Regions from separate parts of the Nocardioides sp. NPDC004968 genome, predicted to be linked through region 2. Evidence: riboswitches for the same ligand, from Rfam matches in the RefSeq annotation. Region 2 holds a riboswitch; each other region holds the start of a gene.
The links. A riboswitch is a leader RNA that binds a small molecule or an ion and turns the genes downstream of it on or off. The one in region 2 is predicted to bind cobalamin.
Positions count from the first base shown of each region.

Region 1: linked by a shared signal. The riboswitch ahead of ABZU72_RS27670 (nitrite reductase) and the one ahead of ABZU72_RS28170 (iron ABC transporter permease) in region 2 are both predicted to bind cobalamin.
Region 3: linked by a shared signal. The riboswitch ahead of cobN (cobaltochelatase subunit CobN) and the one ahead of ABZU72_RS28170 (iron ABC transporter permease) in region 2 are both predicted to bind cobalamin.
Region 4: linked by a shared signal. The riboswitch ahead of ABZU72_RS19660 (ABC transporter substrate-binding protein) and the one ahead of ABZU72_RS28170 (iron ABC transporter permease) in region 2 are both predicted to bind cobalamin.

Region 1 is NZ_JBEXJF010000056.1:16,210-20,595, reverse strand. It holds gene ABZU72_RS27685 (sulfite exporter TauE/SafE family protein) at 1-68, shown strand, start outside; gene ABZU72_RS27680 (ion transporter) at 129-965, shown strand; gene ABZU72_RS27675 (ABC transporter substrate-binding protein) at 951-2,117, opposite strand; cobalamin riboswitch at 2,221-2,426, shown strand; partial or broken gene ABZU72_RS27670 (nitrite reductase) at 2,482-2,670, shown strand; gene ABZU72_RS27665 (precorrin-8X methylmutase) at 3,316-3,969, shown strand; gene cobJ (precorrin-3B C(17)-methyltransferase) at 3,966-4,386, shown strand, end outside.
Region 2 is NZ_JBEXJF010000063.1:3,272-7,657, forward strand. It holds gene ABZU72_RS28160 (ABC transporter substrate-binding protein) at 1-509, opposite strand, end outside; gene ABZU72_RS28165 (ABC transporter ATP-binding protein) at 506-1,354, opposite strand; gene ABZU72_RS28170 (iron ABC transporter permease) at 1,351-2,361, opposite strand; cobalamin riboswitch at 2,475-2,660, opposite strand; cobalamin riboswitch at 2,750-2,967, shown strand; gene ABZU72_RS28175 (ribonucleotide-diphosphate reductase subunit beta) at 3,118-4,116, shown strand; gene ABZU72_RS28180 (ribonucleotide reductase N-terminal alpha domain-containing protein) at 4,116-4,386, shown strand, end outside.
Region 3 is NZ_JBEXJF010000041.1:3,736-8,121, forward strand. It holds gene cobN (cobaltochelatase subunit CobN) at 1-2,264, opposite strand, end outside; cobalamin riboswitch at 2,298-2,443, opposite strand; gene ABZU72_RS24830 (GNAT family N-acetyltransferase) at 2,421-2,981, opposite strand; gene ABZU72_RS24835 (helix-turn-helix domain-containing protein) at 3,079-3,699, shown strand; gene ABZU72_RS24840 (hypothetical protein) at 3,692-4,386, shown strand, end outside.
Region 4 is NZ_JBEXJF010000023.1:57,403-61,788, forward strand. It holds gene ABZU72_RS19650 (ABC transporter ATP-binding protein) at 1-209, opposite strand, end outside; gene ABZU72_RS19655 (iron chelate uptake ABC transporter family permease subunit) at 206-1,219, opposite strand; gene ABZU72_RS19660 (ABC transporter substrate-binding protein) at 1,219-2,259, opposite strand; cobalamin riboswitch at 2,313-2,500, opposite strand; gene ABZU72_RS19665 (NAD(P)H-dependent oxidoreductase) at 2,529-3,227, opposite strand; gene ABZU72_RS19670 (sugar ABC transporter ATP-binding protein) at 3,406-4,386, shown strand, end outside.

The DNA.
Region 1 (4,386 bases), on a different contig from region 2:
AGCGCCCGCTGCGCTGGCTGGTCGGTCTGGCCGGCCTAGGTCTCGCCCTGCACCTCGCCACAACCTGACCCCGACTCGGCCCGATAGGCTCCGGCCGCTGTCACGGGTCATAGGAGGACGAAGCGTTCATGGGTTCGAGCAACATCTCGGTGCGCGCCCGGGTGCGTGCGCTGGTCGAGGACGACCTCTTCCAGAAGACGATCATCGGGGTGATCATCCTCAACGCGGTGGTCCTCGGGGTGGAGACGATGGTCCCCGAACACCTCGCCCACGAGCTGGCGCTGCTCGACAGCGTGCTCCTCGGTGTCTTCGTCGTCGAGCTGGTGCTTCGGCTGGTGGCGTACGGACCGAAGTTCTTCCGAGACCCGTGGAACATCTTCGACACCGTGATCGTCGCGATCGCGCTGGTGCCGGCGACCGGACCGATGTCGGTGCTGCGGGCGCTGCGGATCCTGCGCGTGCTGCGCCTGGTCAACTCGGTCCCGTCCATGCGCCGCGTCGTCGACGGCCTGATCGCGGCGATGCCCGGGATGGGCTCGGTCGCGGCGCTGCTGGGGCTGATGATGTACGTCGCGGTGGTCATCTCGACCAACCTCTACAGCTCGATCGCGCCGGAGTACTTCGGCGACCTCGGCACCAGCGCGTTCACGCTGTTCCAGACCATGACCGGGGAGGCCTGGCCCGACATCGCCCGTGAGGTCATGGCCGAGGACCCCTCCGCCTGGATCTTCTTCGTCGTCTTCATCCTGGTGATGACCTTCGCGGTCCTCAACCTCTTCCTCGCCGTGGTCGTCTCCGGCATGGAGAGCGTCGAGACTCTCGCCGAGCACGAGGAGGAGACCGACGCCGAGATGATGGCCATCCTCACCTCGTTGCGCGAGGACCTCACCGCCGTACGCGAGGAGTTGGCCGCGACCCGGGCGGAGCTGCGGTCGGACTCAGATCTGGACTCAGCTGCCCGCTGAGGTGATCTCCTGCAGGACCACGTTGCGGGGGCCGTCGGCGGTGCCCTTGACCACCCGCAGGAAGTAGGGCTGGTCGGGGTTGTGGTTCGGGTCGAAGGTCCAGTTCCCGCGGGGGCTGACGATGGTGCCGACCGAGCCGAGGGAGTCGGCGATCTCGTTGCGGTTGACGTCGTCGGAGAGGTCGAGCGCCTTGTCGAGCGCGGCCGCGGCGTCGTAGGCCTGCACCGAGTAGACCGTCGGGGTGGCGTCGTACGCCTTGCGGTAGTCCTTCACGAAGGCGTCGTTCATCAGCGAGTCCATCGCATCGCTGTAGTGCAGCGCGGTGCGTACGCCGGACGCGGTGCTGCCCAGCGCGGACAGCACGTCGCCCTCGGTGAGGAAGCCCGGGCCGTAGAGTCTGGTGCTCTTGGCCAGCCCGGACTCGCGGTACTGCCTCACGAACGCCTCCGCCTCCTTGCCGGCATAGGCGGCGAAGATCGCGTCCGCGCCCGAGTCCTTCGCCTTGTCGAAGAGGCCCGACCACTCCTCGGTCACGCCGGCCGGGGTGTAGCTCTGACCCGCCACGCTGCTGCCAGCCGCCTCCAGGGCGATCATGAAGCTGTCGGAGAACTCGTGACCGGCCGCGTCGTCGGAGCCGATGACGTACGCCGTGCCTCGGTCGGTCTCCTGGGCGACCGCCTTCCCGAGGGCGCCGCCGATGTCAGAGTTGGTGGAGGACGTACGCCACAGGTAGTCGGAGCCGTCGGTGAGCTGGTCGGCGCCGGCGCCGGTCACGATCAGCGGCGTCTCGCTGTTGTTCGCGACGTCCTTGGCCGCGAGCGCCGTCTCCGAGCTCACCAACCCGACGACCGCCTGGACCTCGTCGTCCTGGATCAGCCTGGTCACCGCGGCGACGCCGGTCTCGGCCCGGTCGCCCTCGTCGGCGTCGACGACGTCGATCAGCCGGCCGCCGAGCTTCCCGCCGTGCTGGTCGAGGTAGAGGTCGAAGCCTCGTGACATGTCGGTGCCGATCGACTTGTGGACGCCGGAGGTCGGCACCACCAGACCGATCGAGACCTTCGCCTCCGAGGTCGTGGCGCAGGCTGTCAAACCGAGCGCGAGCGCCGGGATGGGCGCGAGAACGAAGCGTTGCCGGCGAGCCGAGCCTGTCACGGGAGACTCCATCTGTGGGGGTGGCCTCGGGAGATTTCGAGTAGCCGAACACTGGCACAGACCGCGGCCGGGCGGTGAGCAATTCGGCGCCGTGTCCGCAAGTCGGTAGTCTCGCCCTGCCAGTCGTACTCCATGCCTGATGGGGTCAGGGAACCCGGTGAAAGTCCGGGACTGACGCGCAGCGGTGAGGATGACGGGCGGGGCACGCCCTCCTTCCGGGGAGGGCAGCCACTGGAGCCTGGCTCCGGGAAGGCGCTCCGTTCCGATCGATTCCGAGTCCGAAGACCTGCTGGCTCTGGCGGCGCCCGCCGCCAGGTCACCACGTGCCCCGCGCAAGGGCACATGACGCAGAGCAGGTGTCCTGATGGCGCGAGTCCGAACCGACCGGTGCCCCGGAGTCGGTCGTCCATGGGCGGCCGAGGACGGCCTGCTGGTGCGGCTGCGCCTGATCGGCGGGTCCGTCTCGTCCGCCGCGCTGCTCTCGCTGATCTCCGTGGCGGAGACCTACGGCGACGGGCGGATCTATCTCACCGGTCGCGCCAACCTGCAGGTGCGCGGCCTGCCGAGTCTCGACGGCGGGCTGCCCGGCGAGGTGCTCACCGCGCTGAAGGCGACCGGTCTGGTTCCGGCGCAGACCCACGAGCTCGTACGCAACGTGATGGTCTCTCCGCAGACCGGGCTCGCCGGGGGCCGCGCCGACCTGCGCGGCGTCGCGGCGTCGCTGGACCGGCTGCTGTGCGCCTCGCCGCGGCTGGCCGCGCTGCCGGGGCGGTTCCTCTTCGTGCTCGACGACGGTCGCGGCGACCTGGTCTCGCGGGAGTGCGACCTCGGGCTGGTGGCGCTCTCCGCCGTCGAGGGTCAGCTCCGGGTCGGTGACTCGTGGGGGCCCGTCGTACCGCTCACCGAGGCCGCGTCCCGGCTGGTCGCGCTCGCCTCGCGCTTCTTGGACGTACGCGGCGAGGGGCCGTCCGCGCCCTGGCACGTCGCCGAGCTGGACGCACCGATGGTCGAGCCGGTCGCGGCCGACGATCGGGTCCCGGCCGAGGCCGAGGAGCTCGGCTTCGGGCAGGTGCCCGGTGGCGAGCACGTCGCCGCCCCGGACGGAGCCCTGGACCGGGCCGCGGTCTCGGCTCTTGCGGAGCGGGCGCCGGCGGTGGTGGTGACGCCGTGGCGCGGCGTACTCGTGCCTTCGCCGCAGGTGCGCCCTCCTCGGCGCTACGACTACATCGACCAGGGGCCGGCGATCTACGTCGACTCCTTCGCGACCATCCGGCGCGAGGCCGACCTCTCCGCCGTGCCCGCCGACGCCGAGCGGCTCGCGGTGCGGATGATTCACGGCAGCGGGCAGGTCGACCTCGCCTCCGACCTGGTCATCCACCCCGATCTGGTGAAGGCCGCTAGGGGCGCGCTGGAGGCCGGGGCGCCGATCCTGTGCGACGCGACGATGGTCGCCACCGGGGTCACCCGCAGCCGGCTCCCGCGCGACAACGAGGTGCTCTGCATGCTCGGCGACGACCGGGTCCCGGCGCTCGCCCGGGAGTGGGCGACGACCCGTACCGCCGCCGCGCTGTCGCTGTGGGAGCCCTACCTCGAGGGTGCGGTGGTCGCCATCGGCAACGCCCCGACGGCCCTCTTCCACCTGCTCGAGATGATCCTCGACGGCGGTCCGCGGCCGGCGGCGATCGTCGGCTGCCCGGTCGGCTTCATCGGCGCGGCCGAGTCCAAGGAGGCGCTGGCCGCCTTCGCCGACGAGCACGGGATCGACATCCCCTTCGTCACCGTCCGGGGCCGCCGCGGCGGCTCCGCGATGACCTCCTCCGCCCTCAACGCACTCGCCCAGGAGCAGGAATGAGCACGGATGTACGCGGGCGGTTCACCGTTGTCGGCATCGGTCCCGGCGATCCCGAGCTGATCACCCTCAAGGCCGCCCGGCTGATCGGCGCGGCCCCGGTGATCGCCTACCACGCCGGGGTGCGCAAGCAGTCGCACGCTCGCCGGATCGCGTCCTCGCTGATCCCTGCGGAGGCGATCGAGGAGGAGCTGCGCTACCCGGTCACCACCGGCACCACCTCGCACCCGGGCGGCTATGTCGGGGCGATGGCCGAGTTCTACGAGTCCTGCGCGGTCCGGCTCTCCGCTCACCTCGACGCCGGCCGCGACGTGGTCCTGCTCGCCGAGGGCGACCCGCTCTTCTACGGCTCCTCGATGTATCTCCACGACCGGTTCAAGGAGGTCTACGAGACCTCCGTCGTGCCGGGCGTCCCCGCCT
Region 2 (4,386 bases):
GTGCCGCGGTCGCCGTCCTCCTGGCGGCAGGTCTCACTGAGCAAGTAGGTGTCGATGCCCCGCTCCTGCACCATCTCGGGCACCAGGTTGCGCGACTCGCTGAACCCGTAGCCCCAGCCCGCGAACATCAGCTGCGGGTCGAGAGCCAGGACGGTCTCCAGCGTCGGGTGGTCCTCGCCCACGATCTCGAGCTCGTCAACCCGGTCCTCGGGGTAGGCGAGCTCGAGCAGCTGCTGGTCCCGGGCCAGACCGGTGACGGCGACGAGCTCCTCGCCGGCGCCGACGGCCAGGGCGATCGAGATGATCCCGCCGTCGTAGGCGTACAGCTCGGTCACCGGCTCGTCGACCGTGAGCTCCTCACCGCAGTTCTCGACGGTGATCGTGCCCTCCCCCGCCTCTTCGACGGCGGAGTTCTCCGCGCCGCAGGCCGTCAGGATCGTGGTGCCGAGCGCGAGCGCGGCGAGGCAGACGAGGCCGGGGCGTACGGGGCTGGTGATGCGCTGGGTCATGCCGATCGGTCCTTCCGAGGGTGGATGAGAAGGTGGGGCTGGTCCAGATGTGGATGCGGCACCTGGACCGAGCCGACGCCGAAGTGGTGCTCGACGCGGATGGTGTCGAGGACCTCGGCAGGCGGGCCATGGGCCACGACTGTCGCCGGGCCACTCTGTGGATCACCGGAGGGCTCGCTGCCTGGCGGCCGACCGAGGACCGCCAGCCGGTCGAAGGATCGGAGCGCCAGGTCGAGGTCGTGGATGGTCGCGACCAGGGTCTCGGCCCGGTCGGCGACGCTTTGAAGCAACCGCAGCTGCCAGGCGACATCGAGATGGTTGGTGGGCTCGTCCAGGAGCATCACCGGGCACTCCTGGGCGAGGCCGCGGGCCATCACCGCCCGGCGCCGCTCGCCGCCGGAGAGCCGCTCGCACGGGTCGTCGATGCGGTCGGCGAGGCCGACGGCGTCGAGAGCCGCCCGGACGATCTCGCGCTCCTGCCGTCCGCCCCGGGACCAGGGCCGGGTGCGGGGCACCCGGCCCAGCGCCACCATCTCCCCGACGAGCAGCTCGGCGGAGACGACCTCCTCCTGGGGGACGTACGCCATCCGCCGGGCGCGTTCACGCGAGCCGATCCGGGCCGTCTCGTGGAGCCGGCCGGTCTCGTCGGCGAGATGGGCCAGCCCGGCGCTGGGCCGCAGAACCCCGGCAAGGATCCGCAGCAGGGTCGACTTGCCCACGCCGTTCACCCCCACGATCCCGAGGCGGGTGCCCACCGGCACGTCCAGATCGACATCGCGAAGCACCTCGCGCTCGCCCAGCCGGGCCGCGACCCCGCGCAGCCGCAGCGCGGGCCGGCCGCTCACGCGTTACCGCCGAAGCGATACCGGCCACGGCCCAGCAGCAGCAGGAAGAGCGGCGCGCCGACGACGCCGGTGACCACCCCCAGCGGGATCTCCTGGGGGCGGGCCACCACCCGGGCGAGCACGTCGACCCACAGCAGGAACAGCCCGCCTCCCAGGGCCGCGACCGGGAGCACCACCCGGTGCTGGGCGCCCACGAGCAGCCGGGCCGCGTGCGGCACGATCAGCCCCACGAACCCGATCCCACCGCTGACCGCGACCAGGACCCCGACCAGCACGGCCAGCGCGACGAACAGAGTCGTACGCAGCGCCGCGACGTTCACGCCGAGCGCGGCAGCGGTCTCGGGGCCGGCGGCCAGGGCGTCCAGCCAACGGTGGAGCGCCAGCATTCCGAGCCCCAGGACGAGACTGAGGACCGCGGGCAGCCACAGCTTCTCCCAGCTGGCGCCACCGACGCTGCCGAGCATCCAGAACATCACCGAGTCGGCCGCGCGCGGATCATCGCTCATGAAGACCAGGAACGAGGCGATCGCGGAGAGCCCCGAGGAGAGCACGACACCCGAGAGCACCAGCCTGATCGGGGTCAACCCGCCCTGTGCGGTGGCCACCAGCCACACCAGCATGGCCGAGCCGACCGCCCCGAGCAGCGCGCCGCCGGAGACCGCATAGATGCCGAGGCCGCCCAGCGCCCCGGTGGTGATCGCCGCCGTCGCTCCCACCGAGGCGCCCGAGCTGATCCCGAGCAGGAACGGGTCGGCGAGCGGGTTACGGACCAGGGTCTGCATGCCGGCGCCGGCGACGGCGAGGCCGGCGCCCACGGCGAGCGCCATCAGCGCCCTGGGGACGCGCAGCTCCCACACGATCACGTCCCACTTCCCCGTGGCGTCGCCCTGGAGCCGGTCGCCGACGGTCGCGACGACCTCACCGATCGGTATCCGCTCGGACCCGAAGGCCAGGGACGCGACGGCGCTGAGCGCCGAGGCGAGCAGCAGCCCGGCCACCAGCGGCACGAACGGGACTCGTCGTCTCCCCTCACGAGCACGGCGCGGGCTCAGGGTCTCGCGGGACAGCGTTTCCACGGCGGTCGGCCTCTCAGGTCCTCTGGACCCTGGTCGCGAGGGCCGTGACGTATATCTGAGCCGACAGGTTTTCGGACTCGGGTTCACCCGGCGACGCCGCCTTCCCAGGGACTCGGTCCCCAGTGGCTTCCTGGTCGTCGCCGTCGCCCTCACCGCTGCGCGCCAGTCCCGGATTCACACCGGAGTTCCCTGGCATCCATCAGGATGCGTTCGACTCGGCGCAGAGGCTAGCACGGGCTGCGGAGACGGTGTCGGGGAAGTTTCCGACGACACGGCAGAACACAAGATCTAGGAAGTTGCATTGGTGTAATTCCCGCATATAGTGGTCCTCGCAGCTGGTTCTCCCACCTCGGCGACGGGGCGGGAGAGGCAAGAGGGAACCCGGTGTGAGTCCGGGACTGCCCCGCAGCGGTGAGTGGGAACGACCGCCGTCACGAAGCACTGGGAGCAAGCCGGCTCCTGGGAAGCGACGGCCACTAGGACCGAGCACGATGACGCCCACGAGTCCGAAGACCTGCCAGTGCCCACCTCATGGTGGGGTCCGCGACCTCGAGGGAAGGTCAGGGGATCGAGCGAGCACCACGTGACCGGGTCCGCCCGGCGCGCTGCCGCCGTCCTCCCTGCCCCGGCACGGATGCACGAGACATCCAGCGGGCCGGGGGCCCGCGTGAGCAAGGGGCATGGGGCTTGATCGACACCGAGGGTCTACCGATCCGCACCGAGAAGTCGGCGTACGTCTTCGACTATCCGATGGCCGAGGACCTGGCGAAGAAGCAGCGGAGCATCTTCTGGACCGCCGAGGAGATCCCGGTCGAGAACGACAAGCAGGACTTCCTGGTCAACATGACCGACGCCGAGCAGGCCGCGGTCAAGACCACGCTGAAGCTGTTCACCATCTACGAGCTGATCCTCGGCGGCGAGGTGTGGGGCGACCGGATCTTCCACGCGTTCCCGCGTCCGGAGGTCCAGATGATGTCCAACGCCTTCTCGTTCGCCGAGCTGAACATGCACGCGCCGTTCTACGCGAAGCTCAACAAGGTCCTGATGATCGACACCGAGGAGTTCTACGACTCCTACAAGAACGACCCGGTGCTGGCCGAGCGGATCCAGTTCGTGTGGGACGCGATCGCCGACGAGGACCTGCTCTACGCGCTGAGCGTCTTCACGCTGATGGAGAACTGCGTCCTCTACTCCAACTTCGCCTTCCTCAAGCACTTCCAGTCCGGCGGGAAGAACCTGCTGCAGAACGTGATCAGCGGCATCAACTTCTCCGCCCGCGACGAGAACCTGCACGCCACCGGCGGCGCCTGGCTGTTCAACACCACCCTCGACGAGTACGCCGCCACCGTCCCTGCCGACAAGTTCGAGGCCGAGCGCGACGACCTCTTCGCGAGGGTCCGTGGCGTCGCCGAGCACCTCTACGCCCACGAGGCCCGGATCGTCGAGATGCTCTTCGACGACGGGCCGATCGCCGGCATCGACCAGGCCGACCTGGAGACCTTCGTGAGGTCCCGCATCGACATGACCCTGGAGAACATGCGGATGGAGCCGCTGTTCAACGTCGAGGCCAACCCGATCGCCGAATGGTTCTACAGCGGCATCAACGGCACCCAGTTCCACGACTTCTTCCAGGTCACCGGCAACGAATACAACCGCAACATCGGCGAGACGGAGTTCAGCTTCTAATGAGCAACAACAACTGGGAGGCGCTCTCGGCCGAGCGCAAGTCCCTGCAGGCCGAGGGCGTCGTGCCCGCCTTCATGACCACGGCGGGCTACGCCATGTTCAAGGCCAAGTACACCGTCGCCGACCAGAGCGTCCGGGAGCGCTACGAGACCATCGCCAGCACCGCCGGCGACCTCGCCGACGAGATGTACCCCCGCGAGGACGGCGTCTCCTGGACGGAGCGGTTCTTCGAGGCGATCTGGAACGGCTGGCTCTCGCCGTCGACGCCGG
Region 3 (4,386 bases), on a different contig from region 2:
CCGGCCGCGTCCATCCGCTCGACCAGCCCCCGAGCCTGGGTCTCGATCTCGTCGACCGCTGACCTCCCGGTGGTCGAGCCTGTCGAGACCCCTTCCTTGAGTCCGAGCGCCGCTCGCAGCCCGGGCACGGCGCCGCCGACGCCGCCCCACACCTGCGCGGCGCGCAGGATCGAGAGCACCAGGTTGACCCGCGCCTCGCCCTCGGGCGCGGCGCCCAGGATGTGCAGGCCGTCGCGGATCTGGGCGTCCTTGATCTCGCAGAGCCAGCCGTCGATGTGGAGCATGAAGTCGTCGAAGTCGTCGTCCTCGGGCCGCTCCTCCATGCCGAGGTCGCGGTGGAGCTCGGCGGCCTTCATCAGCTGCCAGATCTCGCCGCGGATGGCGGGCAGCTTGGCCGGGTCCATGGACGAGATCCGGTCGTACTCCTCCATCAACGACTCCAGCCGCGCGATGTCGCCGTAGGACTCCGCGCGTGCCATCGGCGGCACCAGGTGATCGATGATCGTGGCGTGCGCGCGGCGCTTCGCCTGGGCGCCCTCGCCGGGGTCGTTGACCAGGAACGGGTAGATCAGCGGCATGTTGCCGATGGCCGCATCCGGGCCGCAGGACGCCGAGAGCGCGGCGTTCTTGCCGGGCAGCCACTCCATCGAGCCGTGCTTGCCGAGGTGGACCACGGCGTCGGCGCGGAAGCCGTGCTCGAGCCAGCGGTAGGCACCGAGGTAGTGGTGCGACGGCGGCAGGTCCGGGTCGTGGTAGATCGCGACCGGGTTCTCGCCGAACCCGCGCGGCGGCTGGATCAGGATGACGATGTTGCCGGCCTGGAGCGTGGCCAGCACGAGCTCACCCGAGTCGTTGACGAACAGGCTCCCCGGCGTCGGCCCCCAGGTCTCGACCATCTGTTCGCGCAGGTCAGCCGGGAGATCCGCAGTCCACTTGTCGTAGTCGGCCTTCGAGATGCGGACGTGGGCGTCGGTGAGCTGGGCGTTGGTCAGCCACTCCTCGTCCTGGCCACCGGCCGCGATCAGCGCGTGGATCAGCGCGTCGCCGGCGGCGGTGTCGCCCTCCTCGGCGGCGACGGAGTCGAGGATGCGTACGACCTCGTTGTCCTGTCCCAGGTCATAGCCCTCCTCGCGGAGCCGGCGCAGCATCCGGATCGCGGAGACCGGGGTGTCCAGGCCGACCGCGTTGCCGATCCGGGAGTGCTTGGTGGGGTAGGCGGAGAGCACCAGCGCGAGGCGCTTGTCGGGGTTGGCCGTGTGCCGCAGGCGGGCGTGGTTGACCGCGATCCGGGCGACCCGCGCGGTGCGCTCGGGGTCGGCGACGTAGTGGGGGAGACCCTGCTCGTCGAGCTCCTTGAAGGAGAACGGGGCGGTGATGATCCGCCCGTCGAACTCGGGGATCGCGATCTGGTTGGCTGAGTCGAGCGGCGTGACGCCGTCGTCGGAGACCTCCCACTCCGCGCGCGAGCTGGTCAGGCACAGGCCCTGCAGCACCGGGATGTCGAGCGCCGCCATCCGCTCCACGTCCCAGGCCTCGTCCTCGCCACCGGCGCTCGCCGAGGCAGGCACGGAGCCACCGGCCGCGAGCACGGTCACGATCAGCGCGTCGAGGGTGCCGAGCGCCTCGTAGAGGTCATCGGGGGCCGAGCGGAGGGAACCCGCGAAGACGGGTACGCCGGTGGCCGCGCCAGTCGCGTCGATGGCGTCGGCCAGCGCGTGGGCGAACGCGGTGTTCCCGCTGGTCTCGTGGGCGCGGTAGTAGAGCACCCCGATCCTGGGGAGTTGTGAAGCTGAGGGTGACCCATGGGCCACGCTGGGGTTCACAACCCGCTCCGGGACGCCCCAGGCCGGGACGGAGGCCGGCGGCTCGAACCCGAAGCCGGTCAGCAGGACCGTGTCGGAGAGGAACGCGTGCAGCTGGGCGAGGTTCGTCGGCCCGCCCTCGGCGAGATAGCGGTGAGCCTCGGCGGCGACACCCATCGGAACGGTGGAGTGCTCCATCAGCTCGGCGCTCGGCTGCTGCTCGCCGCCGAGGACCACGACCGGCGTGCCGCGCTCCTTGACGGCGCTCAGGCCGTCCCACAGGTCGGTGGGCGAGCCGAGGAGCCGGAAGACGACCAGGTCGGCGTCGGCCACGACCTGCTCCAGATCGGTCGCTCGCGACGGGTTCGCCCAGGCGTACTCGGCGCCGCTGGCACGGGCCGAGAGCAGGTCGGTGTCCGAGGTGGACAGAAGGGCGATGCGTACGCGTGCAGAGTCGGCCATGCCGAGTTCCTCCTAGGGGTTCTCGCCCCGTCGATCGGTCGGATTGCCCGTGGCCAGTGTCTGGCTGTGTCCGTGCCCAGAAGCTGTACGGACGTCACAGTGGCGGAACCGCCCCGGACTCTCACCGGGTTCCTGCGCCACGAGCGTGCTCGCAGCCTACCCCGCGTGGCGCGCGAGCCAGGTCTCGCGGGTGACCTCGTACTCGACCTCGCCGTCGGCGTGCCCGGCGAGCGGTTCGTCGAAGGTCTCGTGGAAGGCGCGTACGAAGCTCATCCCGACAGCGACCATGGTCGCGCGGGACGCCTCGTTGACCGCCATCGTCTGCGCGATCACCCGATCGATCCCGAGGTCCTCGAACCCGTGGCGGAGCAGCTCGAGCGAGCCTTCCTTCGCATAGCCCTTGCGCCACTGGCGTTGCGGGAGCCGGTAGCCCAGCTCGGCGGCATCGGTGCGCGGCGGGTTGTCGGGCGGCTCGAACATGTAGAGCCCGACGGCCTCACCGGCCGCGTACCCGATCCACTTGCCCAGCGCCTCCGTCTCCTTCGCCACCCGGATCCACTTGTGCATCCGCTCCTCGGTCTCCTCCGGCCTGAGCGCGCGGGTGAACAGATGGCGGAGCACCACGGGGTCCGAGTTGAGCTCGACGAGGAACGGCAGATGCTCCTCGGAAAGCGGGACCAGGTCGAGGCGCTCGGTGCGCAGACGGGCTTGCGGCATGGGCCAGACGTTAGCCAGGACGTACGTCGGTGGCACCTGGTTTCTGGGGCGATCACCTCAATTGACAAATCTGTTTGTCAATTGCATCCTGGATCTTGTGAGCAACGGCATCATCTATGTCGACGAGCCGGACCGGGTGGCCGCGGCGCTGTCGCCTATTCGTCGGCAGCTGCTCGGTCACCTGCAGGAGCCCACGTCGGCCACCCAGCTCGCTGCCGTGCTCGAGCTGCCTCGCCAGCGGGTGAACTACCATCTGCGGGCGCTCGAGTCGGCCGGGTTGGTGGAGCTGGTCGAGGAGCGGAAGCGCCGCGGATTCGTCGAGCGGATCGTGCGTGCGAAGCCGGGTGCGATCGTGGTCGACCCATCGGTGATGGGCCGCGGATCCGAGTCTGCTGAGAGCGCCGGGCGGATCATGGACCAGTTCGCCGCCGACCACCTGGTCGGGGTCGCGGCAGCCACCGTGCGGGATGTAGCCCGTATGCAGGTCAAGGCAGACGAGCAGGGCAAGCGCCTGCTCACGTTCACGATCGAGGCCGCCGTGCGCTTCGCTGACGCCGCCGACGTGCACAGATTCACCGAGGAGCTGACCGAAGCGCTGCGGCGTACGGCCGAAAGCTTCGACAGCCCGACCGGTCGTCAGTACCGCGTGGTCATCGGCGGGCATCCCGCCCCGGCCGCGGTGGCCGAACCGTCCGAACAGGAGCAGAGTGATGAATGACATTCAGCGCGGCGAGACGCCGCGGATCGAGGTCACCGCGTCGGCCTCGGCCGATGCCGCGTGGCAGGCGCTGCGGGATCCGGCCGCCATCCGACAGTGGCACGGCTGGGACACCGATGAGGCCGAGGCCGAGATCGACTCGATCTACTTCACCGACGTCGTCGAGGAGGCCGACCGGCGCACACTGGTCGTCAACGGCGGCGACAAATTCGAGATCCAGCCGGACGGCGACGGTGTCCGAATCACGCTGACTCGTGCGCCGTTGTCCGGCAACCCGGACTGGGACTCGTACTACGACGATGTCACCGAGGGATGGACGTCGTTCATGCATCAGCTTCGGTTCGCGCTCGAGCGCCGGCCCGGCATGACGCGCCGCACGCTGTTCTTCGCCGATCGCGGCACCTACTCGGGCACCGTCATCGAGCGGCTCGGCCTCGACGCTGTCGCCGACCAGCCCCGGGGCAGCCGCTACACAACGACGATCGCCGGCGAGGACGTGACTGGCGAGGTCTGGTTCCGCTCGGCGCACCAGCTGGGCGTGACGGTCGACGCATGGGGCGAGGGCCTGCTGGTGATCGCCGGCACCGCGCCGTCGGACGCCGACCCGGCCGGCACGTCGATGGCCATCCTCAGCACGTACGGCCTCGACGGCACCGACTTCGGGCAGCTCGACACGAGGTGGGCCGG
Region 4 (4,386 bases), on a different contig from region 2:
ATGCCGGCGAGCGGGCTGCCGTCGAGCAGGACGTCCCCGGAGTCCGGTGGCTTCAGCCCGGCCAGGATCCGGATCAGCGAGGACTTCCCGGAACCGTTGGGACCGAGCAGTCCGACGGTGGTGCCGTCCTCGACCTGCAGGGACACCTCGTCGACGACGAGCCGGCCACGGGGAGCCCATCGGACCCGGCCGGCCTCGAGCGCGGTCATCGTCGCGCCCTCAGCAGCACCAGCGCGAAGGCCGGCACCCCGACCAGCGCGGTCGCCACCCCGACCGGAAGCTCCTCGGGGTCGATCACCGTCCGGGCCGCGGTGTCGACCCAGATCAGGAAGATCGCGCCGAGCAGCGCGGTGGCCGGGAGCAGCAGCCGGTGCCCGGCGCCGACCAGCGCGCGGGCGAAGTGGGGCAGGACCAGACCGACGAAGCCGATCGCTCCGGACGTGGAGACGATGACGGCCGTCATCAGCGCCGTGAGCACGAGGAGCACGGCCCGGATGCGCGTGACGTCGACGCCGAGCGAAGCCGCCGCGTCGTTGCCGAACGCGAACGCGTCCAGCCACCCGGCGCCCGCGACGCAGCAGAGCAGCCCGCCGAGCACGATCACCCCGCAGACGAGTACGTCGGTCCAGCTCGCCGAGGAGAGCGACCCGAGCAGCCAGAAGAGCACTCCGCGCGTCTGCTCGGCGTCGGCCGCGGTGAACACGATGAACGAGGTGAGTGCCGAGAAGAGCTGGGTGGCGGCGATGCCGGCCAGCACGAGCCGGTCGGTGGTGCCGCCGGCGAGCGAGGCCAGCAGCAGCACGAGCGCGAACGAGACGAGCGCGCCCGCGAACGCCCCGGTGGAGAGACCGATCGCGCCCGAGCCGACGCCGAGCACGACGACCGCGACCGCCCCGGTGGAGGCTCCAGAGGAGATCCCGAGCACGAACGGGTCGGCGAGCGGGTTGCGCAGCAGCGACTGCAGGATCACTCCGCAGATCGCCAGTCCGGCTCCGCAGATCCCGGCCAGCAACGTACGCGGCAGCCGCAGGTCCCACACGATGCTCTGTTGGAGCAGAGTGAGGTCGGAGAGCCCGAGCCCGGCCCTGTCGGCGACGACGCCGTAGACGTCGGCGACGCTCAGGTCGGAGGGCCCAACGGTGATGGCGCCTGCGACCGAGGCCAGCACCACCAGCGGCGCCACCAGCAGGACGCCGGCGCGGGGGAGGCGTACGGGCATCAGCGGAGGTCGAGGTCGGCCAGCTGGTCCGCGACGTTCTCGACCGCGTAGACGGTGCGGATCGAGGGGTTGAGCTCGGCTCCGGAGAGCGTCACGAAGCGATCGTTCCGGACTGCGTCCATCCGGGCGGTGACCGGGTTGCTCTTCAGGTAGTCGATCTTGGCGCGTGCGGTCTCGGCGGTCTGGCTCTTGCGGGTCAGGTCGCCGAGGACGATGACATCGGGGTTGCGCTCGGCGACGGTCTCCCAGTTGATCTGCGGCCACTCGTCGGTGGTGTCGTCGAAGACGTTCTCGATGCCGAGGGTGCGGCCGATGATCCCCGGGCCGCCGCAGCAGCCGGCCAGATAGGGCGACTCGGAGTTGGCGAACCAGTACATCGCGCTCACCTCGCCCTTTGGCGCCTCGGTCCGGGCGGTCTCCAGCCGCTTCGACAGGTCGGCGACGAGCTCCTCGCCCCGCTCGGGGACGCCGAAGATCCGCGCCAGGTCGGTGATCTCCTGGAAGATCGTGTCGATCTCGAGGGCGTCGTGGCGGGTGCCGTCGTCATCGCCCTCGTTGTCCTTGAGACACTCGGCGGGGGAGAGGTAGGAGCCGACGCCGAGCTTCTCCAGGTCCTCGGGCGTGGTCACCCCGCCCTCGCCCAGCGTGCTGATGAATGAGGCCGTGACGAAGTCCGGCTCGGCCTCCAGGACGCGCTCGTAGGAGGGCGCGTTCTCGGCCATCCGGGGCACGTCCTTGTTGTCCGCGGCCAGCGAGTCGAGCACCGGGTCGGTCCAGGTCGCAGTTCCGGCCATCCGGTCGGCCAGTCCGAGCGAGAGCAGGATCTCCGTGGAGCCCTGGTTGAGCGAGACGACGCGCTCGGGCGGTGCCTCGAGGGTGATCTCGCGCCCGCAGTTGGTCAGGGTGAGCGGGAAGCCGGTGGTGTCGGCGGCCGCCTGCTGTGCGCCGGAGGGCTGGTCGGCGGCGCAGCCGGCCAGTGCGGAGCAGAGCACCAGGACGGTGCTCGCGGTGAACGTTCGGATGGTGCGGGAGAGGTGCACGTCGGTCCTCGAGCTGGTCGCGGGCTGGTGCGCGTCGCCCGTCCTGACCGGCAGCGGTCTGCTGCAGGGCCAGCAGGTCTTCGGACTCGGGATCGACCGGCGCGAGACGCCTTCCCAGGCCCGAGGGCCCAGTGGCACAGTGTCCCGTCCGTCACCCACACCGCTGCGCGTCAGTCCCGGACTCTCACCGGGTTCCCGTGCCGGGACTACGTCCCAAGCGGCTGGCTCCAAGACCGTAGCAGGGGGCCCCGCCCCCGTGGGGGACGACCTCAGCCCTCGCGATGGGCGCTCAGCCCGTCCTCCCCGGGCGCGACCGAGTCGTGGAGTCTGATCGTGTGGTCGTAGTGCTCCTCGGCCATCGGCCGGTAGTCGATCCGCGGCTCCGTCATCACGCCCTCGAGACGTACGCTCAGGTCGGCCTCGATCCGCGCCATGACCTGGGCGTCGATGGTGTCGGTGTCGGTGATCAGGTGCGGGCGCAGCGGGTCCATCCCGGTGTACCAGAACGTGCCGTGCAGAAGGGGCCACAGGACGTCCTCGATGTCGCCGCTGATCCCGCGCGGGCCCAGCGTCGCGGCCCGGTCACCGGCGGTGACGATCGTCAGCGCGCGCTTGCCGACCAGACCACCCTTGCCGTACTTGAGCGGCTTGCCGGTCTCCGGATCCGGTACGTCGAAGGCGAACCCCGACTCGAAGACCCGGTCGATCCAGCCCTTGAGGATGGCCGGCACCGAATACCACCACAGCGGGAACTGCACGACCAGCAGATCGGCCTCCCGCAGCCGGTCCTGGTGGCGGCGTACGTCGGCCTCGCCCCGCTCCACCAGAAGTGGATTGAAACCTTCTCGATAGAGGTCGATCTCGTCGACGCTCCAGCCGGCGGCGCCGAGCGTGTTCGCGCCGACCTCGCGCAACCGTCCGTTGAGTGATGACGCGTGCGGATGTGCCCATACCCAGAGTGCGTGCATGGGTCTCTGAACGCCGTCTGACGCGGCGGGATTCCCGCCCGGATGCGGGCGGGCGCCGACGCGGTCTGATGACAAAGTCCGGATCTCGCTCAAATTAGCGGCCTCAGAGTGTTGACGTATGTGATTGCCATCACTAGCGTAAACCAGGCTTGAAACCTTTCAATTCGAGGAGCTGCCCATGCCGGACACACCCGCCGCACTGGAGCTGCGGGACGTGGCCAAGTCGTTCGGCCCCGTACGCGCCCTCCGGTCCGGAAGCCTCCGGGTCGAGGCCGGATCCATCCACGCGCTCGTGGGGGAGAACGGTGCCGGGAAGTCGACCCTGGTCAAGATCGTCGCCGGGCTCTATCGCCGCGACGCCGGCGACTACCTGCTCTCCGGGGAACAGGTCGACTTCCGCAACACCGCCGACGCCAAGCAGGCCGGGGTCGCGGTCATCTACCAGGAGCCGACCCTCTTCCCCGACCTCTCGGTCACCGAGAACATCTTCATGGGACGCCAGCCGACCAACCGCTGGGGCAAGATCGACCGCGCCGCGATGCGCACCGAGGTCGTCGAGCTCTTCGCCCGGCTGGGTGTCCCGATCGAGCCCGACCGTCCGACCGAGGGTCTTTCGATCGCCGACCAGCAGCTGATCGAGATCGCCAAGGCGCTCTCGCTCGACGCCAAGGTCCTGATCATGGACGAGCCGACCGCCGCCCTGTCGGGCAACGAGGTCGAGCGGCTGATGAGCGTGGCGCGCACGCTACGCGACCAGGGCTGCGCCGTCGTCTTCATCTCGCACCGCTTCGATGAGGTGTTCGCCCTCTGCGACACGATCACGGTGATGCGCGACGGCGCCTACATCTCCACCGACCCCATCTCGGCGGTCACCGAGGACGAGATCGTCCAGCGGCTCGTCGGGCGGGAGGTCTCCGACCTCTACCCGAAGCTCGAGGCCACCGTCGGCAAGCCCCTGCTCGAGGTCAAGGGCCTCACCCGCACCGGCCTGTTCCAGGACATCAGCCTCACCGTCCGCGAGGGCGAGATCGTCGGCCTGGCCGGCCTCGTCGGAGCCGGGCGCAGCGAGGTCGCGCAGGCGATCTTCGGCGTCGACCCCTACGAGAGCGGCGAGGTCACCCTCGAGGGCCGGCCGGTCCCGCCGGGTGACCCGAGACGA